2 regions of the Neobacillus sp. SM06 genome follow, and region 2 is predicted to be linked to the other one. Evidence: riboswitches for the same ligand, from Rfam matches in the RefSeq annotation. Region 2 holds a riboswitch; the other holds the start of a gene.
What was found. A riboswitch is a leader RNA that binds a small molecule or an ion and turns the genes downstream of it on or off. The one in region 2 is predicted to bind cyclic di-AMP.

Region 1 (4,194 bases), on a different contig from region 2:
TCAGAGTGTATTTTGGCTAATCTTTTTAAAATCTTTTACTGAAACCTCGATACTGAATGATTAACAAATCCCGCTGCAGAGACTCCTCCAAGAATAAAACCATTCAGAGTACTTCCCGTTTTTTATAAAAATGCACTGACAAACCACATACGGCTTGTGGGGAGCAGTATACAGAAGAGTAATAGCTGCCTCTCCCTGGCCGCATTAAATCTGTTAAAATAGAATGATAAACGCAAGTTATCATTGAATCGGAGGCTTATTTGAAAATGGCCAGAAATACCGACCATTTTCCAGAATGCTGTAAAATAGATCTTGATTCAAAAAACTTCGAGTTTTGTCAATATGATGATTATCATCGACTAGGGATGTACAAGATTGAATCAAAAGGGAAAAAGCGGAATCCTTTGAAAAGATCCGCTTCACCGGATTTCCATTTTTTAATACTATCTATCATAAAAAGGAGAGGGAAAATACTGTCCTGTCTGATAAGGAACTGACCTCAACCAAGGAATATAACTAACCGGGTTCACGGTGATCGCATATTTGAACATATTGTTCATTGTGGAGTCCATACCCATAAAAGACATTGACATCACCATATACATTGCTTTTATTGTGTTAAATTGACTAAATTCTGTTACATAGACAATACGGTTCGCCATTTCACCGATTTGTCCTTCAGTCCATAAAATTCGATCTGCCATAAAGCCAATTTGATTCTCTGTATATAATACACCATTTAAAGCTTGAGTAAATGTGTCTGCCCCCATTTGCCCAACATATACAATTGCATTGCTTGTAGCCACTGCATTTCACCTCCCGATAGTTAGGATACGTATGGGCAATATAAAAGGTGAGGAAAACCTAGGCGTGACCTCAGCGGTAAGAACCCCTTTGTTACCAATTTATTGACTCGTGTTTGACCGTACTTTTGGCCAATGCCTTTTTGGCTCTTCCTTCTATGTACACCAGATCTTCGCTTAACTGGGAATAAGCTCTTATGTACTGACCATTTTGTAACCTCATCCATTCACAACAATTCCATCTTCGTATGCTACCTTCAGCAAAATCGAGACATATAGCCGGAAAGCTGTAACATTAAACCATCATTCATCATTGGAAAATCCTTCGTTAATTTTACCAAGCCGGACATTGAATCAACTCCTATTCGTTTTCTCTCTTTTTATATATGGAACTACTGCATAAAAGGAAAGGGTCATTAAAAAGCTTTTCGACGCAGGTGATCACCCGGACTTTGGATTTAGTTGGGATAAGAAAGGATCACTTCAAAATTTGGTATTTTTTAATGGTTTTGGGCATTTTAAAAGGGAATAGAAAAGAAGAATGAGGTGAAATCGTTTATGGTATCGAAGAGGCATTTTCTGTTTAATCTGTCAATTATTATGATTCCTTGGTTATCGTTAATCTTTATGGGAAAGCGTAGTCTAAAGCGTTATTCTGTTGCAGGCGTTTTTATTGTTGTTTTTGAGATCCTAAATCATCTGTATGGCCATAAGAGAAAGTGGTGGAAATTTTACGATCGGCGAAAATCATTTCTAAAGGATGAGCTCCCCTTTAGTATTGGTCCATATATGCCGGTTTCGATGTGGCTGCTTAAATCTTCTTACGGAAACTTCAAAAAATTTGTCTTGCTCAATGTTATTTCAGATGGGTTCTTTGCCTTTCTTTTGATTGATATTCTTAAAAAATTAAAAATTGTCGCTCTCAATCGGTTAAATCATTTTCAGTTTTTTATCTACCTGCACTACAAAGCGTATTTATTATATGGCGTACAGTATTTATACGAAAAAACAAAAAGAATTAGGGAGCAAACGCTTTGAAATTGTAAAAAATAGTGTAAGGAAGAGCAGGATCAAGTTTTTTTGAAGTGAAAACGTTTTATTCGACCCCATTCAATTCATTCGTTTGTTTTTGCGTTATTTTTATCCTTTACAAGATGGTTTCTTCGGAGTAATATCATGCTCAAAGGAAGCAATTTCATATTCGCCTAATCCTGAAAGGGAACGGAGGAACCACTTTTTTGGGGTTAATTCTACTAATTCGTAGAAGGGATGTAAACTCTTTCGCCATCCTAACCCGTCAGCTAACTTCGTCGGCTAAAAGCGAAGGAGGTCAGAAGACCACCTTTTGAAAGGTGCTTTTTTTGTGTATTTTTTTACAAAAAAAGACATTTTTCATTTTGTGTGGCCTTTTTTTATTGTCAAAATTTTAAAAGGATGTCTGCTAAAGGGAAGGGGTCATTAGTGAATTAACGAAAACAAAAAATGTTGTACTCAGTTAAGATGGATTATTTGGCAAACTTATATTTATTTAATGCCAAGAATATGGGGATACATTAGGAAAGGTGAACGATCATGACATTTAAACGGTTACTATTTGGCCGTCCGTTGAAATCCGAAGAAGCAGAAGGTGAAAAAATGCCGATATGGAAGGCTCTACCGATTCTATCATCGGATGCTCTTTCATCAGTCGCTTATGGAACGGAAATGATTTTGCTTGAACTTGCAACAGTTGGAGCCTTTGCATTCTCTTTTTCCTTGCCGATTGCAGCTGCTATTATTTTGCTAATTACGATTCTCATTATTAGTTATCGGCAAGTGATCGATGCATATCCCCAGGGCGGGGGAGCCTATATGGTTGCAAAAGAAAACTTAGGGGTGATGTGGGGTCGTTTGGCAGGCGTATCGTTGTTGATCGACTACACCTTAACGGTTGCTGTTTCGGTCTCTGCGGGTGTACTTGCGATTACGTCAGCTTTTCCGGCTTTAGCCCAATGGATTGTTCCGATCGGACTTCTTTTTACTTGGTTTATGGTCTGGATGAATCTTCGCGGGACATCGGAATCGGGAAACGTATTTGCCTTGCCTACGTATTTATTTATTTTTTGTATGATTGCTCTGGTTGGAAAAGGCTTATTTGATTGGGCAACGGGTGCAGGATCGGCAGCCTACCGCGTTTCCATTCCTACTGAAATCCCAGCCAGCTTGACGTGGTTTGTTTTGTTAAAGGCCTTCTCATCAGGATGTTCAGCAGTCACCGGGATTGAAGCAATTTCCAATGCTGTACCGCATTTTCGAAATCCGGCTCAGAGAAATGCTAAAAGGACAATGCTCACATTAGGTGCGTTACTGGCAGTAATTTTTGGCGGCGTGACCATTCTTTCGCAAGCTTATTCGATTCAACCGGATCCAACAGGGACGAAGACTGTTTTATCAATGGTTGCAGCGGATGCTTTTGGCAGGGGAGTATTTTTCTATATCATTCAGTTTGCCACTATGCTGATTTTAATATTGGCGGCGAATACAAGTTTTAATGGATTTCCTATTCTGGCATCGATTATGGCACAAGATAAGAATATGCCGAGGATGTTCAGTAATCGAGGGGAAAGGTTGGCTTTTAACTATGGAATCATTACACTCGGTGTATTATCGAGTATCTTATTAATTGTATTTCGTGGCAGAACGGAAGCGTTGATTCCTTTATATGCGATCGGCGTGTTCTTGTCTTTTACGATGGCGCAAATAGGGTTGGTTTTAAAATGGAGCAGAGAAAAGTCTCAAAAATGGAAACGGAAAGCTTTCATTAATGGAGTGGGAGCAGTTGTCACATTCTTCGTTGTCATCATTTTTAGTATAACTAAATTTCAAGAAGGGGCCTGGATCGTCATTATCATCACCCCGCTCTTATTGTTGTTGATCACTCAAATTAACCATCATTATCAAAATGTGGCGAAGCAACTGAAAGTCGATTTAACAGCGCCAATTGAGACAGCGGATACCGTAATCATCATTCCCGTGGCAGGTATTCATAAAGTGGTAGTATCAACCATTGCCTTTGCAAAATCCCTTACTCCGAATGTTGTAGCGTTTTATGTGGCTTTTTCTCCAGAAGATGCGAAAAAAATGGAGGAAAAATGGGAAAAGTGGAATCCAGGAGTGCGCTTGGTAGTCGTCGTTTCGCGTTACCGTACTGTTATTAAGCCGTTAATTGAATTTATCGGACGCGCTGAAAATCGGTATGGTAAAAAAATGAAAATCACTGTGCTCTTACCTGAGTTTATAACACGAAAATGGTGGCATCGCCTTTTACACAATCAATCAGCATTTCGGATCCGTGCGATCCTTTTTGCAAGAAAAGACGTGGTTGTCGCTACCGTTCCATTTCGTTTAAATG
Region 2 (4,194 bases):
TTTTAACTCATTAAACATACCCACAAAATTTTTAGTTTCGCCTGCATCATTTTTAATAGCGGAAATGGTTAACCATTCTAAATAAACGTCTTGATTTTTTCGCTTATTCCAAATTGGTCCTTGCCATGAGCCATTGCTTCGTAAATTTTCCCACATTTTGTGATAAAACTCATTAGTATGCTCACCTGACTGAAGAACGCTTGGCGTTTTTCCTACAACCTCATCCTGCGAGTAGCCGGTAATTTTAGAAAATGCAGGATTGACCATTTGAATGACACCGTTAGCATCTGTGACGATAATTCCTTCTGTGGTTGATTTAATAATTTTTGCTGAGATTTCAAGCTTTTCCTGATAAAACAGCCATACAACCAAAATTAAACTTGCGAGGGAAAACTCTGACAATGACATAAACCCTATCGCATAATGACCAGTTAAATTAAATAGGATGGTCAGAATCAATGGCGGGAAGAATCCGCCCAACCCTCCCATTGCAGCAACGATTCCGTTAACAATTCCTGCTTGTTTCGTAAAATAAAAAGGTACCAATTTAAAAATCGCCCCATTGCCGATTCCTGCACAAAAAGAAACGAGCAGGCTGCCGAACGAATAAATGGGCAGGGAAGGTGTAAAGGATAACAAAAATCCTGCAAAAGTCAGCCCAAAAAAGACGCCTATTAATATAAGAAAAGGGTTAATTTTGTCCCCAAGCCAGCCCCCGACTGGACGGAATAGTGTCGCGACAACGATAAATCCCGCAGTCCGCAGCCCGGCATCGACTTTTGACAATTCAAAATGATTCACCAAGAAAGACGGCAGATAAATCGTGAATGCAACAAATGCTCCAAAAGTAATGAAGTAAAACAAGCTTAAAAACCACAGTTTTGGATTTTTGTATACCTCTTTTATTTGCTCTGTTAATGGATTATTGACTTTTTTCTCATGCCGGTCTCCGAAAAGAAAATTTATAAGAGCAAAAACAAGAACAAGAACAAGAAAAATTTTAATCGTTGATCTCCATCCGAAAGCATTTGCGATAACAGGTGCGGCAAACGAGGTTACAGCTGTACCGATATTTCCGGCACCGTAAATGCCATTAATGAAACCATGCCTTTCTTTCGGGTAGTATTTAGGCAAGGAAGTTACCCCGACCGAAAAGATTGCACCGCCGACACCCAGAAGAAATCCCCCTAGCAATAGCAAAAGTAAAGTGTTGGCGAAGCTAATGATAAAAATGGGGGCAAGCATAACTAAAAAGCTGATTGTAAATAATGTACGCGCCCCAAAGCGGTTAGTCCAGTACCCGATTGGCACTCGAAGAATGGAACCGAGAATGACTGGAACTGCTGTCACCCAAGCTTGCTGGGGAGATGTTAACTGGATATCCGATTTTATAAAAGGCATTAATGAAGACAGAAGCACCCAAACCATAAATCCTGCAATTAGACTCGATGTTTGAATGACTAATTGTTTTGTTCCTTGATTCATGAAAATCCTCCTTTTAACCCGATTAATCGTAGATTGCCCAATCAAAAAGGGATCATCCAATGCTTGAAGGTGATTTTATTATAAAGAGAAAACCAAATGGAAAGATGTGAAGTATGATACAAATTTGTACACATTGCCGCTATTTACATTCGGCGCTATTAAAATTTTGGTCAACACAGTCTTTGTATAAATCATATAGGTAGAGCGGAAAAAATTTTTTCAATAAATAAGGCTTTAATGTGTGAAGGGATTGTTTACATTCGTTCATTGGAGTAGTATATTTTTCCTTGTACATATGAAATGATCGCTGAATCAAATTTGAGCGGGGGAACCACATTGGCTAATTTTTAGCCGGTTTGGGGCGAATCCTTTTTAAGGTAGGGTTTGTTGAGAATCCGAGTCCGTCAGCTAACCTCGTAAGCGCAGGGAAATGGTTTTCTTAGTTTTAGACACTAAGGGGTTCCCTAGTGTTTTTTTGCTTTATGGATGGAAAGAATACAACTTCCTAGAACAGCAAGATTTAGAAACAGGAGTGAAATGAATGGGAACACAGGAACTAATTGCTTTAGTCATTTTTCTATTTACTTATGCCATGATCATTTCAGAACAAATTCATCGAACGACGATTGCGATGCTCGGTGGCTTGCTAATGGTTGCACTAGGAATTCTTGATCAAAAAGCAGCCATTCACTATATTGATTTCAATACAATTGGCTTGCTTGTCGGAATGATGGTGATCGTTGGAATAACCGCTCAAACTGGCGTTTTTGAGTATATCGCCATCTGGTCAGCACAAAAAGTGAAGGGGGATCCAATTAAAATTTTAGTGGCATTAAGTGTTTTTACAGCTATTGCTTCCGCCTTTTTAGACAATGTAACAACGGTTTTACTTGTTGTCCCGGTGACATTAAGCATTACAAACCAACTGAAAGTAGGTCCGATTCCGTATTTGTTATCGGAAGTATTTGCGTCAAATATTGGTGGAACGGCGACTATGATTGGCGATCCGCCTAATATTATGATCGGCAGTGCGGTAAAGGGACTAACATTTAATGCGTTTATCAAGAATTTAACGCTCATTAATCTATTGATCTTGATTGTCACGATCGCTCTTTTAGTTGTTTTTTATCGCAAACAGCTGCGTACAACAATGAAGTACAAAGAAGAGCTACTAAAAAAAGATGCCCACAAAGAATTAAAGGATCCGGTTTTGCTGAAAAAAAGTTTGCTCATTATTTTTCTAACGTTGGTCGGATTTTTTAGCCACCAGTTTACCCATCTGGAAACGGCGACCATTGCGTTAATTGGCGCATTTTTATTACTCCTTGTCACCGGTGACAAATATTTGGCAGTTGCCTTGGAAAAAATAGAATGGACGACCCTTTTCTTTTTTATTGGATTGTTTGTGATTGTAGGGGGACTCGTCGAAACCGGTTTAATTGGGGCGCTGGCGAAAAAAGCGATGTCCTTAACAGGTGGAGAATTAAAATCGACCACTTTTCTTGTACTGTGGATGAGCGCGCTCATTTCTGCTTTTGTCGACAATATTCCATTTGTCGCTACAATGATACCGCTCATAAAAGAAATGGGGACTCTAGGAATTACGAATTTGGATCCGCTTTGGTGGAGTTTGTCCCTTGGTGCGTGCTTGGGCGGGAATGGCACATTAATCGGCGCCAGCGCCAATCTAGTTGTTGCTGGGATTGCTTCAAAGAATGGCCATCATATTTCATTTATGCGATTTTTGGTGATCGGTTTTCCAATCATGATTGTTTCCATTTTAATTTCAACGGTTTATGTTTATTTTCGTTATTTGATGTAAATGTATAGGGTAAATGAAAATTGCTGGGAGGAAAAATAGTGAGGAAAAAATTTTATTTTGACCCTCCTAAAATACTCGTTTTGGGATTTGGTGCGATTATTCTTATAGGTGCAACCTTGTTAACTTTGCCGATATCGACAGTAGATGGCAAAGGCTTATCATTTTTAAATGCGCTTTTTACAGCAACCTCTGCCACTTGTGTTACAGGGCTCGTTGTTGTCGATACTGGATCAACGTTTACCATCTTCGGCCAAGTGGTTATTTTATCGATGATTCAAATAGGCGGACTTGGATTTATGACATTTGCCACTTTGTTTGCTTTCCTTTTGGGAAAAAGAATTTCCTTAAAAGAAAGAATCCTGCTGCAAGAGTCATTGAATAATTTGTCCATGGAAGGCGTGGTTCGATTAGCAAGACGGATTCTAATTTTTACTGCGGTTATTGAACTTACTGGAGCCATGTTGCTTTCTATTCGTTTTTCTTTTGATATGCCCATTGGAAAAGCAATCTATTTTGGCATTTTCCACTCAATCTCACTTTTTAACAATGCCGGTTTTGATATTATGGGTGACTTTCGCAGTTTAACAGGTTATGTTCAAGACCCGGTCGTTAACTTAACAGTTGATGCATTGATTGTTCTTGGCGGAATTGGGTTTATTGTTTTGAACGAATTATTTGAGTACAGGCAAGTGCGGAAATTATCGCTGCATACGAAAGTAGTACTGCTGACGACAGCTGTGTTAATCATTGCAGGAACAATTGGCATTTTTGCACTGGAATACATGAATCCCAAAACATTAAAGCCATTGTCCTTTTTAGGAAAAATTCTTGCATCCTCTTTTCAAGCTATCACACCGAGAACTGCGGGTGCCAATACACTGAATATT

Region 1: it holds a riboswitch for cyclic di-AMP, as region 2 does, so the genes downstream of both, ACQYAD_RS01480 (APC family permease) here and ACQYAD_RS10970 (SLC13 family permease) in region 2, are expected to answer to the same signal.

What each region holds. Positions count from the first base shown of each region.
Region 1 covers NZ_JBNWEO010000007.1:69,210-73,403, reverse strand. The annotation lists gene ACQYAD_RS01495 (hypothetical protein) at 1-20, shown strand, start outside; gene ACQYAD_RS01490 (hypothetical protein) at 444-806, opposite strand; gene ACQYAD_RS01485 (hypothetical protein) at 1,362-1,841, shown strand; cyclic di-AMP (ydaO/yuaA leader) riboswitch at 1,996-2,134, shown strand; gene ACQYAD_RS01480 (APC family permease) at 2,376-4,194, shown strand, end outside.
Region 2 covers NZ_JBNWEO010000015.1:277,574-281,767, forward strand. The annotation lists gene ACQYAD_RS10965 (nitrate/nitrite transporter) at 1-1,485, opposite strand, end outside; cyclic di-AMP (ydaO/yuaA leader) riboswitch at 1,781-1,923, shown strand; gene ACQYAD_RS10970 (SLC13 family permease) at 2,027-3,307, shown strand; gene ACQYAD_RS10975 (TrkH family potassium uptake protein) at 3,346-4,194, shown strand, end outside.